3 regions of the Rhizobium sp. AN5 genome follow, and region 2 is predicted to be linked to each of the others. Evidence: riboswitches for the same ligand, from Rfam matches in the RefSeq annotation. Region 2 holds a riboswitch; each other region holds the start of a gene.
The links. Region 2 has a riboswitch for thiamine pyrophosphate ahead of CRP02_RS05160 (ABC transporter permease). Riboswitches for the same ligand answer to the same signal wherever they lie in the genome.

Region 1: it holds a riboswitch for thiamine pyrophosphate, as region 2 does, so the genes downstream of both, thiB (thiamine ABC transporter substrate binding subunit) here and CRP02_RS05160 (ABC transporter permease) in region 2, are expected to answer to the same signal.
Region 3: it holds a riboswitch for thiamine pyrophosphate, as region 2 does, so the genes downstream of both, thiC (phosphomethylpyrimidine synthase ThiC) here and CRP02_RS05160 (ABC transporter permease) in region 2, are expected to answer to the same signal.

What each region holds. Positions count from the first base shown of each region.
Region 1 covers NZ_OCMJ01000004.1:2,506,434-2,512,084, forward strand. The annotation lists gene CRP02_RS24930 (M48 family metalloprotease) at 1-113, opposite strand, end outside; gene CRP02_RS24940 (ATP-binding cassette domain-containing protein) at 421-1,137, opposite strand; gene thiP (thiamine/thiamine pyrophosphate ABC transporter permease ThiP) at 1,134-2,759, opposite strand; gene thiB (thiamine ABC transporter substrate binding subunit) at 2,779-3,792, opposite strand; TPP riboswitch at 3,831-3,941, opposite strand; gene CRP02_RS24955 (VOC family protein) at 3,987-4,379, opposite strand; gene CRP02_RS24960 (ABC-F family ATP-binding cassette domain-containing protein) at 4,471-5,651, opposite strand, start outside.
Region 2 covers NZ_OCMJ01000003.1:375,762-381,412, reverse strand. The annotation lists gene CRP02_RS05185 (Lrp/AsnC family transcriptional regulator) at 1-82, shown strand, start outside; gene thiD (bifunctional hydroxymethylpyrimidine kinase/phosphomethylpyrimidine kinase) at 319-1,116, opposite strand; gene thiE (thiamine phosphate synthase) at 1,113-1,775, opposite strand; gene CRP02_RS05170 (hydroxyethylthiazole kinase) at 1,762-2,502, opposite strand; gene CRP02_RS05165 (ABC transporter substrate-binding protein) at 2,505-3,449, opposite strand; gene CRP02_RS05160 (ABC transporter permease) at 3,446-4,231, opposite strand; TPP riboswitch at 4,360-4,462, opposite strand; gene CRP02_RS05155 (TadE/TadG family type IV pilus assembly protein) at 4,644-5,651, shown strand, end outside.
Region 3 covers NZ_OCMJ01000004.1:2,347,144-2,352,794, forward strand. The annotation lists gene CRP02_RS24205 (thiazole synthase) at 36-809, opposite strand; gene thiS (sulfur carrier protein ThiS) at 814-1,011, opposite strand; gene thiO (glycine oxidase ThiO) at 980-1,984, opposite strand; gene thiC (phosphomethylpyrimidine synthase ThiC) at 1,986-3,809, opposite strand; TPP riboswitch at 3,904-4,015, opposite strand; gene CRP02_RS24225 (acyl carrier protein) at 4,196-4,447, shown strand; gene CRP02_RS24230 (acyl-CoA dehydrogenase family protein) at 4,447-5,628, shown strand; gene CRP02_RS24235 (amino acid--[acyl-carrier-protein] ligase) at 5,633-5,651, shown strand, end outside.

The DNA of each region.
Region 1 (5,651 bases), on a different contig from region 2:
GTCTGCGGATTGTCCGAAGGCCGCAAGGTGGACTGGTAGGCCGGGCTGAAGAGAGACTGACACGATGACAGGAATACGGCAGACGCCGTCAGCACGGAACACACGGCAGCCATCCTGCCCGAACGGCGAAGGCCTGAACGGGAGAAAAGCCTCCACTGCGCAGTCATGCTATTTCTCATTCTCTATGCCTGCCCATAACGTTCCTGATCATCCGTTAATTGCAGACCAGAATAACAGATTCGCCCCAGCGAGCCATGAATGTCGAAACGGTAAAAACGATCCATCAAGTCCGGAATATTCCTGAAGAACGCAATAATTCTCGTCTTTTCTCGGGCAACGACTTGAAACTGGCAAGTGCAAATTAACGCCATTGAAGTTATCTAAAGCGATTGCCAGCGGCACGCGTCGAAAATAAGGCGATCAGCCGTTCAGAAAACTGTCGACCGCCTTCACATTTTGTGTGGCGAAGAAATCTGCGGTCGCGCCACTATAGACGACCCGGCCGCGATCAAGAAAAACCACCCGCTGCGCCAGCTTTTTTATGTCGTCTGGATGGTGCGTGACAATAATCACCGTATTTTTTGTTTCGGCATGCAAGTCGAGAAGCAGGGAGGTCATGCCCGCCCGCAGCCCCGGATCGAGCGCCGCGAAAGGCTCGTCCAGCAGCATGACCGGTTTTTTCCGAACCAGCGCACGCGCCAGCGCCGCCCTTTGCCTTTCTCCGCCGGAAAGCGTGCCCGGCAAACGTTTGTCAAAACCCGCAAGACCAACGCGTGTGAGCGCCATGTCGATCCTCTGCCTGTCTTCCGCCCGCAGCTTCAGCCCGGGGCTGATGCCGAGCGCGACATTGGTGAAGATATCGAGATGGGCGAAAAGATTATTATCCTGGAAGATCGAGGAGACCGGTCGCTCGGAAGGATCGAGCGCCTTCATGTCCCGCCCGCCGATCAGGACGCGCCCGGAATCGGGCAATTCAAAACCGGCGATGAGATTGAGGAGCGTCGACTTGCCAGAACCGGATGCACCGACGACGGCAGTCATCTGGCCTTGCGGGAATATACAATCGAGATCGAAATCCTGCGTTCCGAGCTGCAGTCTAACCTTGTCCAGCCCCACGGCAAATTCATCGCCCGTCATATACTCGCCCTTGCTGATTGGGATTGCCGTGAAACGCCGCCCGCGGCAAGCAGCAGGCAGACGACGCCAAGGATGAACGCGTATCCGGCGGCATCGTTGGTGCGGTAGCTGCCCATATTGCTATAGACCAGCCATGGCAAGGTGACGAAATTTTCCGATCCGAACAGGGCGACCGCCCCAAGATCACCAAGCGACAGCGCCATGGCGAAGGAAAACGCCATAACCAAAGGCCGCCAGAGTACCGGCAGATCAGCGAATCGCAGCCGTGTCAGGCCCTGAAGCCCGAGACTGGCGGAGAGCCGGCCGGTGCGCAGAAAATGGCTGGTAAAGGCTGGCTCCAATACCCGCATGGCAAGCGGCAGCGCCATCAGCATATTGATGATCGCCACGAGAACCGGCGCATAAAAGCTGACATCACCGAGAGGCCGCAACAACAGAAACCATCCGCTTCCGAGCACAACAGGCGGCACCAGCAGCACAAGCGAAGACCCAGCGCCGAGCGTGGCCGACAGAAAGCGCAGGGGCTGAGCCACATGCCGTCTTGAACCCACGGCTTGGCGCGCATTGATGATTGCAAAGCAGCAGAGCACAACGAGAGTTGCGGAGAGTGCGGCGATGGCTAGGCTGGTGGCGGCCGCCCGCAGAAAAATCGGCGCCGACAGAAGGCGCGGCAGATCGGCGCTCAAGCCTGAGACGGTTATGGCCACAAGCGGCAGGCCAATCAGCAGAACCGCAAGAATGATTGCCGCCCCATCCCAAAGACGCGCACCAATCCCTTTGCCATCGAAGCGGCGAAGGGGCCGCCCAAGCGAGGCGATCTCTGCCTCGGGCGATGGCAAAAAGGCAAGAAGGCCGAGCAGAACTGCCGTGATTGCAATCTGCAAAACCGAAAGCGCGATTGCCCGTTGCGGATCGAAATCAAACCGCAGCGCCTGGTAGATTGCGACCTCAAGTGTCGTCGCCGCCGGTCCACCTCCCAGCAGAAGCACTAGCGTGAAGCTGGTGGCGCACAGCATGAAGACAAGCCCGGCAATACCGGGAACAAGCCGCGAGACGGCCGGCCACTCGATGAAGCGGAAAACCGAAACCGGCCCCATGCCAAGACTTGCCGCCATCCGCCAATATTCGCCCGGAATCCGCTCCAGCCCGGCCAGCATCAGCCGCACTGCAAGCGGCAGATTGAAAAACACATGGGCGATGAGAATCCCGGAAAGGCCGTAAATACTGAAGGGCTGCTCCGCACCGGCAAAAACAAGGGCAGTATTCAAAACACCCTGCCTGCCCCAGATCGTGATGATGCCGAAGGCGCCGACGATCACCGGCAGCCCCATCGGCACAGCCATCAACCTGATAATCCAAATCCGCCCCGGAAAATGCTGTCTGCGGGAGAGCGCAAGCGCCACCGGCAGGCCGAGAACAATGGAAAGAACAGTGGACAACGTTGCCTGATAGAGCGTGAAGCGCAGGATGCGCAGCGTGTAGGCATCCACGATTCCGGCGGCGGATGTGCCGGCATCGAAAGACAGGAGTGCTGAGACAGCAAGCGCCATGAACAGGAAAACGGCGGCAAACGCCGCCGTTCCGCCAATGATCGACCATCTGTAGTCGCGACGCAGCATCATGCGCGGGCGTGCCTCTTGCTCAGTTCATGCTCATGGCCGCAAGCCATTCGTCGATCCAGGCCTTGCGGTTCTTCGCCACCTCTTCCGGGTCCATCTGGAAGGTCTTCTGCGGCACGACGAGTTTGGAAAATGCCTCGGGCAGGGGCCTGGACGTTGCCGCGACCGGCATCATCCAGTTGTTTTCCGGAATGGCATCCTGAAATCCTGATGTGAGCGTGAAAGCGAGGAACTGCTTCGCCAGTTCCTTGTGCGGCGCGTTTTTGAGAAGGGCGGAAACCTCGATCTGGATGTAGTGCCCCTCGGAAAAAGCCGCGGCCTGATAGCGATCCGTCTTTTCCGAGACCATGTGATAGGCAGGCGACGTGGTGTAGGAGAGCACCATCGGCACCTCACCCTTGGTGAAAAGGCCATAGGATTCCGACCAGCCCGGCGTGACGGTGAGAATGCGCTTCCGGAGCTTCGCCCAGGCTTCCGGTGCCTTGTCGCCGTAAACGGACTTCACCCAGAGCAGCAGGCCAAGCCCCGGCGTGGAGGTGCGCGGGTCCTGAATGGCGATTTTCTGTGAAGGATCGCCTTCCACCAGATCCTTCAGGCTCGTCGGCGGATTTTTTATCGTCTGCGTGTCATAGACAACGGCGAAATGACCGTAGTCGTAAGGGACGAAAATGTCGTCCTTGTAACCGCCCGGCACCTTGGCCGCCGATGCATCGATACCGCTGATATCGAAGAGGCCGGTCTGTTTCGCTTCCGCGACCAGATTGGTGTCGAGACCAACCACGACATCCGCCTTCGACGCCGCCCCTTCAAGCTTCAGGCGGTTGAGCAGCGCCACGCCATCCGCCACACCGACGAAATTGACCGTGCAATTGCACACTTTCTCGAAGGCCTCTTTCACCTTGGGGCCGGGACCCCATTCGGAAACGAAGCTTTCATAGGTGTAGACGGTCAGTTCCTGTCTGTCCTGAGCAGTGGCAAGACCGGGCAGAAACAACGAAACGGCAACGAGGGAATTCAGGAAAAGACGACGGCGCACGGGTATCTCCTCAAAAAACGAAAAGGGAAATAGCCGCTTGCCTTAAGCCGTCTAATCCCTCCGCCGGTATGAACCGGATCAGGTTCTTCGGGTTGGCAAGCCTCTCAGCCTTTTGCACGCAAGCACAAAAGACACCCCGTTAGATCAAGATGATGATGTAGTCCCGCTGTCTCTGATTGGCAAGATGGCTGCCGTCAGGCCTGCTGCACCATGTGCACCAGTTCCCAGACATGGCCGTCGGGATCCTGAAAACTACCGGCATACATGAAACCGTGATCCTGAACCGGTTTCCAGCTGCTGCCACCCGAGGCGAGCGCCGTTTCGATCATCCGGTCGATTTCCTCACGGCTTCCCGCTGTGAGACAGGTCAGGACCTCGGTGCTGCGTGTGGCGTCGGCGATATCGCCATTGATGAAATCGCGAAAACGCTCCTCCTGAAGAAGCATCACGAAGATGTTCTCCTCAACGATCATGCAGAGCGTGCGGTCATCCGAATATTCCTGATTGAAGGTGAAACCGAGAGCCGTGAAGAAGCTTCTCGATGTCTCGATATTCTTGACCGGCAGATTGACGAAGATCATGCGCATTTTCTGAACTCCTCCGAATCCGCACAGGAAACGGCAATTCCGCCTCCCTGTCAAAGGCGGCTGAGACCTTAGTCAAGAAATCGCGACCCACTCACCCTTCAATTTCCTCGCGCAGCATCTCCAGCTCCAGCCATTCCTCTTCCATGGCTTCGAGCTTTTCGCGCAGCTTCGTCATTTCCTGCGCCAGCGTATTGAAGGTAGCCGGGTCCTTGGTGAACAGATTGGGGTCGGCCATGCGCTGCTCACGCTTGGCGATTTCGCCCTGCGCCTTCTCCATTTCCTTTGGAAGGTTTTCGAGCGCAAATTTTTGCTTGAAGGAAAGCTTGCCCTTGGCCTTTGAGGGGTCCTGCGACGCGGAGGCGGAAGGGGCGGTCTTTGCCTTTTCCTGCTTCTCCGCCTTGCGCTTTTCTTCCGCAGCACCCTTGCGTTGCGCCATCATGTCCGAATAGCCGCCGGCATATTCGATCCAGCGTCCATCCGGCTGGTCCGGATTGGCGGGCGCGATTGTGGAGGTGACGGTACGGTCGAGGAAATCGCGGTCGTGGCTGACGAGAATGACCGTGCCGGAAAAGCCCGCAACGATTTCCTGCAACAGATCGAGCGTTTCGATATCGAGATCGTTGGTCGGCTCGTCAAGGATCAGCAGGTTGGTAGGCCGCGCCAGAATGCGCGCAAGAATAAGACGGGCGCGCTCACCACCGGAGAGGTTGCGGATGGGCGTGCGGGCCTGTTCCGGCTGGAACAGGAAGTCCTTCATGTAACCCGTCACATGTTTCAACTCGCCATTGACCAGCAAATTGTCGCCGCGACCGTCGGTGAGGTAATGAGCGAGCGTATCGTTTGGATTGAGATCTTCACGCTTCTGGTCAAGTGTCGCGATTTCCAGATTGGTGCCGAGCTTTACCGTGCCGCTATCGGGCTGAAGCTGGCCGGTCAGCATCTTCAAAAGCGTTGTCTTGCCGGCACCGTTCGGCCCGACGAGACCGATGCAATCACCGCGATGCACCCGCAGCGAAAACGGCGCGATGATCACGCGCTCGCCGTAAGACTTGGTGATTGCGTCTGCCTCGATGACCAGTTTGCCGGATTCCCGCACCTCCGCAGCCGTCGCCTGCACGCTGCCCTGCGGTCCCTTGTGGCCGCGATAGTCCGCACGCATTGCCTGAAGCTCGCCCACACGGCGCATGTTGCGCTTGCGTCTCGCGGTCACGCCGTAACGCATCCAGTGTTCTTCACGCTCGATGGCCTTGCCGAGCTTGTGCTGCTCCAGCT
Region 2 (5,651 bases):
TCTGTCGAAGCTGCCGGGTGTTTCGCGGATTCATTCGAGTTTTGCGATCAGGAATGTGTTGGCGACGCCGAAGGCGCGGTGATGTAGCCTGTAGCGAACTCTAGCTCACGGCGGAAGGCGCGGCCACCCCCCTCTGTCCTGCCGGGCATCTCCCCCACAAGGGGAGATCGACAAGCGGCTTAATCACCATCCTGTCAGCGAGTGTCTTTCATTGAGAGGATTGCGTGGACTGAGGCAGAAGTCCCAGCCAATCTCCCTCCTTGTGAGGAGATGTCCGGCAGGATCGAAGGGGTAAGCCCCTTGCTCAGTGCCTCGGCCTCACCCCCACCACCGATAAAAATGATGCACCGGCCCGCGACCCTGCCCAATGGCAAGCCCCCGACCAGCGCCAAGCGCCCCATTCAGATACTCCTTCGCAAGCCCCACTGCCTCCGCCAGATCATGCCCCATGGACAGATGCGCGGTGATCGCCGCCGCCAGCGTGCAGCCGGTGCCGTGGTCGTTTTTTGTGTCCACCCGCGGTGCGGAAAGCGTCTGCATGGTGCCGTTTGCGAAAAGATAGTCCGTGCTTTCCGGCCCGTCGCCATGGCCGCCTTTGATGAGCACTGCTTTTGCACCCGTCGTCAGGATCATGTCTGCCTGGCGGGTGATGTCCGTCTGCGTGGCTGCGATCGGCAAGCCGGTGAGAAGCGCTGCTTCAGGTAGGTTCGGCGTGACAATGGTGGCGAGCGGCAGCAGGTCGCGCCGCAATGTCTCGATCGCATCCGTATGCAACAGACGGTCGCCGGAGGTCGCAACCATCACGGGGTCGAGCACCACCGGCTGGGGCTGCTGCCGAAGCCTTGCAGCTATGGCCGCGATGGTTTCGATCCGCGATACCATGCCGATCTTCACCGCATTGACGGCAAGATCGGAAAAAACCGCATCCATCTGCGCGACGATTGTGGCGACGGAAATATCCTCCACTGCTGTCACACCTTTGGTGTTCTGTGCGGTAATGGCGGTGATGACGCTGGCGGCATAAGCGCCAAGCGCCGAGAAAGTCTTGATGTCGGCCTGAATGCCCGCGCCGCCGCCGCTGTCTGAGCCGGCAATGGTCAATGCGATTGCTGTCATGGCTGTCTCGCTTTCAGCGCTGCATCGACTGCCGCGCGGAAGTCCCTGGTTGCGCTGGCAATATCGCCTGCGCGGAAGATTGCAGAAATGACGGCGACACCATCCGCACCGGTGGCGATGACGTTCGGCACGCGGGCAAGATCGATACCGGCGATGGCGCCCACCGGCATGCCGGGCCGCAATTCGCGAAGCAGAGTGCGAAGCGTCGTAAAGCCGTCGAGGCCGACAGGCTTGTCGGGATTGACCTTGGAAACCGTTTCGAACACGCCACCAATGCAGGCATAATCGGCGGGCATGGAGGCCGCCCGCTCGGTATCGGCGCGGTTCTTGACGGTGAGGCCGATGATCGCCTTATCTCCAAGGATGCGTCTGGCGGTTTGGGCATCCATATCATCGGCGCCGAGATGCACCCCGTCCGCGCCAGAGGCGAGCGCCACATCCACCCGGTCGTTGATGACCAGCGGCACGCCGGTGCCGGCAATGGCTTCGCGAATGGCGAGGGCGTTTTCGATCATCTCTCGCGTGGAGGCGTGTTTGTCGCGATATTGCAGGATGGTCGCGCCGTTGAGTGCGGCCGCCAGAGCAAGCTCGGCCAACGGCGCGACATCGCCGAGGCTCGCATCAACCAGCGCGTTGAGACGGTAATCAACCTTGTTCATGCTCAATCCTCGCATGGTTTATTATGTCTTCGCCGGAAATTTCTGAAAGCACATCGAGAAATGCCGGTTCGAATGTGCCGGGACCTTTGGCGTTTTTCGCTGCCAGTTCGGCTGCTACACCCGTGATGGCGAGGGCGGCGGCGGCGGCCGTCAGTGCGTCTTTTTCCACCGCCATGAAGGCGGCGATGACGCCACCCGATAGGCAACCCGTGCCTGTCACCTTCGCCATCCACGGGTGACCGTTAACGATTCTGACGCTCCGTGTGGCGTCGCGCAGGTTATCGACAGGTCCGGTCTCTATCCTGATGGCGTTCGGAACAGCACCGATCAGGCTCATCTCAGCGCTGTTGCCGCGCACGATGGTGGGTCCAAGCGAGATCAGGTCACGCGCGAACGCCAGTCGCGATGGCGAATAGTCGCAATGCACGGGGTCCAGAATCCACGGCTTGCCAGCCGCGCGGGCAATCTCGACGGCAAATCGAATGACTTTGCGCCGGTCGGCGTCGAGCGTGCCGAGATTGATCGTCACCGCATCGGCTTTCGTGACGAAAGCACCGATTTCTTCGAGTGAGGTTGTCATCGAGGGGATGCCGCCGACAACGGTAATGCCGTCCGCGGTGAATTTCTGCACCACGGTGTTCATCAGGCAATGCACGCGCGGGCGCGTCTGCCTTACCCTTTCGAGGATCTCCGCGGCCTTCGCCGCAGTCGGAAAACTGTTTGCCATGGTTATTGCAGCTCCACGGCAATGTCTTCCGCCGCCGGCGCCTGCTTGATCAGTTGCATGTCCTGCATGAAGGTGCCGAAGCGCGTGTATCGGGTGCGATCGAGTGCGCCTGGACGTTTGGCAAAACGCGGCAGCGTATCGAAAAACGCCTGTTTGTTCAGCGCGTCGTCAAGGTTCGGATAGGCCTTGATGAAAAGCTGCCAGGATTCTTGCGGGTGGTTGGTGATGAAAATCGCGGCTTGCTCAACGGCCGAGAGAAAACGCGGCAGGCGGCTGTCTTTCACGAGATCACGATGGGTGACGAAGATCAGTTCGTCATAGGCGGGCACGCCATGTTCCTCGGGGAAGAACGAGCGGCCGTCGTGGCCCTCAAGCTTCATCTGCGTCAGTTCGAAATTACGGAAACCGCCAAGCGTGGCATCGACCTTGCCGGCAATCAGGGACGGCGAGAGTGAGAAATTGACGTTGACCAGTTCCACATCGTCTTTCGTCAGTCCCTCCTTCTCCAGCATGCGCTTCAGCATAGCATCCTCGAAACCGGAAACCGAGAAGCCGACCTTCTTGCCCTTCAGGTCCTTCAGGCTCTTGATCGGACCATCGGCCAGAACGGTGACGGTGTTCAGCGGGGTTTCCACCAGCGTGCCGAAACGGACAAGCGGCAGCCCTGCATCGTGGTCGAGATAGAGGTTCGGCTGGTAGTGTACACCGATATCGGCCTGCTTTGCCGAGACGAGACGCGGTACGGCGGATGGGTCTGCGGGCGGGATCAACTCGACCTCCAGCCCTGCATCGGCGAAAAGGCCGCGTTCCTTGGCAATCACCATCGGTGCATGGTCCGGGTTCACGAACCATTCCAGCAATACGGTAAGCTTGTCTGCCGCCTGCGATTGCACGGGCGAAAGCACGCTTGCTGCCGCAACGATGAGGGAAAGAAGAGTTCGTTTCATGATGCCGAAAGTCTCCGCAAATGTTTGAAAGGAATGACGTGGTCTGTTTCTTTGGCCCAGGGGGCGAGGTTGGCCGTTGCCCGGTCGACGACAAGCCGCAGCAGCACCGCCATGACGGCGAGAATGGTCATGGCGGCGAACATTGTGTCGGTCTGCATGCGGGCATTGGACTGGATCATGACAAAACCCAGCCCGGCGGAGGCGCCCACCCATTCGCCAATGACCGCGCCGAGCGGGGCGAGCGGAGCTGCGACCCTCAGCCCGGAAATGAGTGAGGGAAGCGCCAGCGGCACACGCAACCGGATTAGGATTTGCCAGTGGCTCGCCTCCGTCAGCGAGGCGGCATCGAGGATCGTCCGATCCGTGCGATTGAGGCCATCGGTGAAGGCTGAAGCGACGGGGAAAAAGATGATGATCGCCGTCATGACCACTTTCGAAGCCATGCCGAAACCGAACCAGAGTACGAGAATGGGGGCCAGCACGAAGACCGGAAATGCCTGCAACACGAGAACCATGGGCCAGACGAGGCGGCCAAAACGCGGGACGGCGGCAATCGTAAAGGCAACGAGAATGCCGGCGGCAATGCCAGCCGCAAGCCCGGCGGCCATTTCACCTGATGTCACCATGGCCTGTCCGAACAGGAAGGCAGGCTGGCGCAGGAGTGCTGCGGCAACATCGGCGGGCGAGGGCAGGATATAGCGGGGCGGTGCAAACAGCCAGATGCCCAGCTGCCAGACAATCAGAATGAGAACGACGCCCTTAAGCGCATGGGAGGCACGCATCGGCCGGGCCTCAGACGCAGCCGTACCGTATACGAAGGGAAGGATGTTTCATCATCATCGTTCGGTCTCCAGCTGTGGCGATCACGGAGATCCGGGCAAAGCGGAGAAGAGAAAGGGCAGTACCGCAAACGCGCTACAGTTTCCGTTCCTACGCCGGCATGACCCGGATCAGGTTCAAGGGTCCGGCTCATCGCCATCTCAGCACCGTCAGGTGCTCCCCTCGGAAGAGACTGATTTGCTAGGAGGGTTTTGAAGTAATGTCAACGTTGAAAGTTAACGAGAATATTGGCGAATTTGCCGCGAACATATTAGTTATTGATTATATTAAGTTTATCAAAAATTAGTTATTTATTGAAACCGCTTTTCAATTCCGCTGTATTAGCTTCAGCTCCCAGAATGGTTGGGGGCGAACTTGAAAAACTTCTGGCAAGAGAAATCTGGAAATTTTGGCATTCTGACCGCGCTGCTCATGGTGCCTCTGTGCGGGGCTGCCGGTGTGGCGCTCGATATTACGCGCGGCATGTCGGTCAAAGCCGATCTGCAGCAGGCGGCGGATTCCGCAGCTCTGGCGGCAGTCGCCGATATGTCCGCAAGTGTTCAGGCGGCAAAGAAGATGTCGGGGGACGGTGTCATTCCCGTCGGCAATGACGAAGCCCGGGCATTCTTCGATGGCAATCAGCGCGGCGACGCGGACTACACCATTACCTCTGTCGATGTTTCGGTGATCAAGCACGGCAATGTGGTCGAGTCGTCCGTCAGCTTCAAGGCGTCGGTCAGCACGACGCTCTCAGGGCTTCTGGGGAAAGATTTCGTTTCGGTTGGCGGCACGGCCACGGCCAAATACGAAACGGAAACCTTCAGCGATTTCTATCTTCTACTTGATAATACGCCCTCCATGGGAGTGGGCGCCACACCCACGGATGTTGCCACCCTGGTTGCGAATACTGGCGATAAATGCGCTTTTGCCTGTCACATCGTGAAGGACGGCGTGGCAGACCCGAACAGCTATTACTTCAAGGCCAAGAAACTCGGGGTTACGACGCGTATCGACGTGGTTGCTAAGGCAACCGCCAGCCTGATGGACACGGCAAAGTCCACGCGCAAAAGCAGCAATCAATATCGCATGGCCGTCTATACCTTCGGGGAACGGGCGGAAGATACCAAGCTGCTTGAGGTCGTTTCGCTAACCTCGGATCTGGACGCAGCAAAGAAAAAAGCTGGTGAAATCAACCTGATGTCGATCCCCTATCAGGGATACAACAACGACCAGCAAACCGATTTCGACCGGGCACTGGTCCAGATTGGAGATAAGGTCGGCAGTTCGGGCACGGGCGCAAGCTCGGCAAACCCGGATAAGGTTATTTTCTTTGTTTCAGACGGGGTGGGCGACAGTTACAAGCCGTCCTCCTGTACGAAAAAA
Region 3 (5,651 bases), on a different contig from region 2:
CGCCGCCACGGGGCACTGTCAACGCAAAAGGTGAATCAGGAAAATACCGCCGTGCCAATCACCGGTGTCGAGGGAATGGCCATATCTCTCGGCTCCAGCGGCCCCGCCACATAAGCCTGATGCCCGGCCTCAATGGCGCGGGCGAAAGCTTCCGCCATGCCGACCGGGTCACCCGCCCCCGCGACCGCCGTGTTGAGCAGAACGGCATCGTAACCAAGCTCCATCACCGTCACGGCATGTGACGGCCGGCCGATACCGGCATCGACGATCAGCGGCACATCCGGAAAACGCGCCCGCATGGATTTCAGCGCCATCAGATTAAGCGGCCCCATGGCGCTGCCGATCGGCGCGCACCAGGGCATCAGCACCTTGCAACCCGCATCCAGGAGCTTTTCCGCCACGACAAGATCATCAGTCGTATACGGAAAGACTTCGAAACCATCGTCGCACAGAATTTTCGCCGCTTCGACAAGCGCAAACACATCAGGCTGCAAGGTGTCGTGATGGCCGATGACCTCCAGCTTGATCCAGTTGGTGTGAAAAACCTCACGCGCCATCTTGGCCGTTAGCACCGCTTCCTTCACGGTATGGCAGCCAGCCGTATTGGGCAGAATGTAACGATCCAGCTCGCGGATCAGCTCAAAAAACTGGCCACCCTTCTTGCCGCCTGCCGTTTCCCGACGCAGCGAAATCGTCAGAATATCCGTGTTGCTGGCCCGCACTGCATCGGCAAGCACGGCGGGAGACGGATAACGCGCCGTGCCGAGCAGGAGGCGCGACGAGACCTCACGGCCATAAAGCGTCAGCATGGCCTCAACCTCCCTGCATCGGTGAGAGGATTTCGACCCGGTCGAACGCCTTCAATCGATAATCGGCGCGCTCTTCCGAATGCACCAGATCGCCATTGACCGCCGTCGCCAGCCACTCGCCTTCATAGTCGAGGCTGGTGAGTAACCCGGCCAGCGTCTCGGTGGCGAGATCAAGCTCGTCGCCATTCACCAGAAGTTTCATGATCCTGTTCCTTTCCAGAGATATTTTGGCAGACGATTTCGGCCGCCTGCCGCGCCATCGCCGGCGACAGCAGGAAGCCATGCCGGTGGGCGCCGTTGATGAAGACGGTCCGGCCGTCCTGCGTAACTTTCGGCAGATTGTTGGGATAGGCGGGGCGCACGCCCGTTCCGGTCTCGATGATTTCCGCTTCGCCGAAGGCCGGATGTACGGCATAGGCGGCGTTCAGAAACTCCATCATCGAGCGCGCTGAAATGGCTCCGGCATCCTCTGTCTCGATCATCGTCGCACCCACCATGAAACGGCCCGGCTCGCGCGGCACGATGTAAAGCGGAATGCGCGGATGTAAGAGCCGGACGGCGCGCGACAGGGAGACCTCTGACGTGGCGAGATAGAGCATTTCTCCCCGAACGCCGCGAAGGTTGGCAATCTCGCCCACCGCCGCAGCGCCGGTGCAATCCACCACCCGATCGAACCGCTGCTCATCCACCGGAATACCCATATGAAACCGCACGCCCAAGCCGCAAAGCCGCGTAAGCAGCGATTTGAGCGCAAGGCGCGGATCGAGATGCCCCTCGCCCGTGAAATAAAGCCCGGAGCGGAACCGCCCGGCAAGGTCAGGCTCCAGAGCGGCGATTTCGCCCTCATCCACCCGCTGGTATCCAGTGGTTCTGGATGCAAACCGCGAAAGCTCAGCTTTGTCGCGGGGGGGCGCGACGACCAGCGTGCCGTGTCTGGTGACAAGGCCTGGGGTCGCCTCATCCCACCAGTCGAGAGCCGCCTGGCCGAGCGTCAAAACGGCCTCTTCCGCGTTTTCGCGCTCGCACCATGGCGCGAGCATGCCGCCCGCATAAAAGGATGCGCCGCGCGAGGCTTCAGCATTGCGCTCCGAAACCTCAACGGTCACGCCGTTTCGCGCCAGTTCGAAGGCCGCCGTCAGACCGGCGACCCCCGTTCCCTTAACAAGGACACGCATGCTACTGGCCGTCTGCCGGGGTCGCGAGCGGCATGTAAAGCTCGCCACCTTCCTTGAAGCGCGCGGCCATGGCCTCCAGCCCCTCCTTCTGCGCCTCGGCGCGGATGTCGTGGGAAATCCGCATCGAGCAGAATTTCGGCCCGCACATCGAGCAGAAATGCGCGACCTTGTGCGCCTCCTTCGGCAGGGTCTCGTCATGGAAGGAGCGCGCCGTGTCCGGATCCAGCGACAGGTTGAACTGGTCTTCCCAACGGAACTCGAACCTTGCACGCGACAGCGCATCGTCCCGCACCTGTGCTGCCGGATGGCCCTTGGCGAGATCGGCCGCGTGAGCCGCGATCTTGTAGGTGATGACACCGACCTTCACGTCGTTACGATCAGGCAGACCGAGATGTTCCTTCGGCGTGACATAGCAGAGCATCGCCGTGCCAAACCAGCCGATCATCGCTGCCCCGATGCCGGAAGTGATGTGGTCGTAACCGGGGGCGATATCGGTCGTTAGCGGCCCAAGCGTATAAAAGGGCGCCTCACCGCAGGTCTTCAACTGCTTGTCCATGTTCTCCTTGATCTTGTGCATCGGCACATGGCCGGGGCCTTCGATCATGACCTGGCAATCCTTCGCCCATGCGATCTGTGTCAGCTCACCGAGCGTCTCCAGCTCGGCAAATTGCGCGGCGTCATTGGCGTCGGCAATCGAACCGGGCCGTAACCCGTCACCCAGCGAGAAGGAAACGTCATAGGCACGGCAGATGTCGCAGATCTCGTCGAAATGCTCGTAGAGGAAGCTTTCCTTGTGGTGATGCAGACACCACTTCGCCATGATCGAACCGCCGCGTGAGACGATGCCGGTGACACGGTTGACGGTAAGCGGAATGTAATGCAGCCGAACACCGGCATGGATGGTGAAATAATCCACGCCTTGCTCCGCCTGTTCGATCAACGTATCGCGGAACACCTCCCAGTTGAGGTCCTCGGCAATGCCGTTGACCTTCTCCAGCGCCTGATAAAGCGGCACGGTGCCGATCGGTACCGGCGAATTGCGGATGATCCATTCGCGGATATTGTGGATGTTGCGCCCGGTCGAGAGATCCATGACTGTATCGGCACCCCAGCGGATCGCCCAGACCATCTTCTCCACCTCTTCGGCCATGGAGGAGGTGACGGCGGAGTTGCCGATATTGGCGTTGATCTTGACCAGAAAATTACGGCCGATGATCATCGGCTCAAGCTCGGGGTGATTGATGTTGGCCGGGATGATGGCGCGACCCGATGCGACTTCCTGACGGACGAACTCCGGCGTCACATAATCGGGTATCTGCGCGCCAAAACTCTCTCCATCACGAGCCAGCTTCTCCTTCGCCGCTTCGCGCCCCAGATTTTCGCGGATGGCGATGAACTCCATTTCCGGCGTGATGATGCCTGCCCGCGCATAGGCAAGCTGCGTTACGGCTTTTCCTTCCGTGGCCTTAAGCGGCTGGTGGCGCACGGCAAACTCCGGCGTCAGGCGTTCACCGGTGGCAAAGCCGTTATCCTCCGGCTTGACATGCCGCCCGTCGTAAGCCGCGACATCGCCGCGCGCTACGACCCAGTCGTGACGCAGGCGCGGCAGACCCTTTTCGATCAGAACGTTATGCAATGGATCGGTATAGGGGCCTGAGGAATCATAGACCGTGACCGGCGGTTCGCCCGCCGTCGGGTGGACGGCGATTTCGCGCATCGGCACGCGAATATGCGGATGCAAAATTCCGGTTTTGTGGATTTTCGTGGAGGCGGGATGCGGCCCGGTTGTGACGACAAGCGGGATATTCTTGGCAACGATATTCATCATGAGGCTCCAAAGTTTGACAGTGGAGACCCAGTTCGAGCCGGAATGATGGAAAATACCGACGCGTCGGCAGCGCAAGTTACACGCAGTCCGACCTTCGGTCTTTGCACCGTCCCTACGCCAGTATGAACTGGATCAGGTTCAACGGGTCACTGCGCATAAAAGCAGAATCTCAGCCCCTTGACGGGACACCCCTGGTGAATGGACACAAGAGAAAACACCGCCCGACATTTGTCAAGGGTGCTGCTGATGGCTGGCAAAGGTGGACGAACAACAAAAGCGCCGTTAGTGGTAATTAACCTAACGGTTTAGGCGAATATTATCGTTTTCAAATTAACGATAAGCACAAACCATCCTGATGTTAAATTCATGGGAGATAAGTCGGAATGAATGCGACTATTCGTGAAATACTGGCAAAATTCGGCCAGCTTCCTACCCCCGTCGATACGATTGAAAACGAAGCAGATCTTTATGCCGCAGGCCTTTCTTCCTTTGCATCGGTGCAATTGATGCTGGGTATCGAGGAAGCTTTCGATATCGAATTCCCCGACAACCTCTTGAACCGCAAGTCCTTTGCCAGCATCAAGGCCATCGAAGACACCGTTAAGCTCATTCTGGATGGTAAAGAGGCAGCCTGATGAATGTGACCGTTGCGCCGCAGGATGAAACGCTGTCCGCGCGCGCAGGCCGCGTCGCAGCAATTGCCGCCAAACATGCGGACGAGGTGGACTTCACCGGTCGCTTCCCGGAGGAAGCCGTCAAGGCGCTGAGACAAGAGCGCCTTCTCGGCATTCAGGTCCCGTCCTCTCTTGGTGGCGAAGGCGCATCCATACAGCAAATCGCCGATATCTGCGCCCGGCTTGGCCAGGCCTGTTCGGCAACCGCAATGATTTTCGCCATGCACCACATCAAGGCATCGAGCCTTGTGGAACACGGCGAGACAAGCCCATGGCATGCGGGCTTCATGAGCAGCATCGCAAGCGAACAGCTTCTGCTCGCATCGGCGACGACCGAAGGCGGAATCGGCGGCAATCTGCGCAATTCCATCTGCGCGATTGAGGTCGAAGGAGACATCTGCCGGCTGGAGAAGGACGCCACCGTCATTTCCTACGGCAGCAATGCGGATGCCATCCTCATCACCTCGCGCGCCCACAAGGACGCCGCCCCGGCCGATCAGGTGATGACTGTCTTCCTGAAAGATCAGTACACGCTCGAGAAGACCCATGTCTGGGACACACTCGGCATGCGTGGCACCTGTTCGGACGGTTTCCTGTTCCGCGGCGAGGCACCGGCGGTGCAGATATTCCCAAAACCCTTTGCGGAAATCGCCGCGCAATCCATGCTTGCAAGCTCGCATCTTCTGTGGAGCGCCGTGTGGTATGGCATCGCGTCGGATGCGGTGCTGCGCGCGCAATCCTTCGTCAGGACGGCAGCACGCAAGTCGCCCGGTGTCACACCGCCAGGCGCTATCCACATTGCCGAAATTTCCACCAAATTGCAGGTGGTCAAATCCAACGTCATTGCGGGCGTAAAGGCTTACGCGGACACCAAGAGCGACCCGGACAAGCTGATGTCCATGGCGTTCGCGGTTGCCATGAACAATGTGAAGATCTGTTCTTCGGAAACCATTCTGGAGATCATCGACCAAGCGATGCTGGTCTGCGGCATCATGGGTTACAAGAACGGTACGCCCTACAGCCTTGGCCGACATCTTCGCGACGCGCATTCCGCGCGCCTGATGATTTCCAACGACCGTATTCTCGGCAATTCCGCCAATCTCCTGCTGGTTCACAAGCAGGACACCAGCCTCTTGGGATAAGACCATGGATATGCAAACATCGT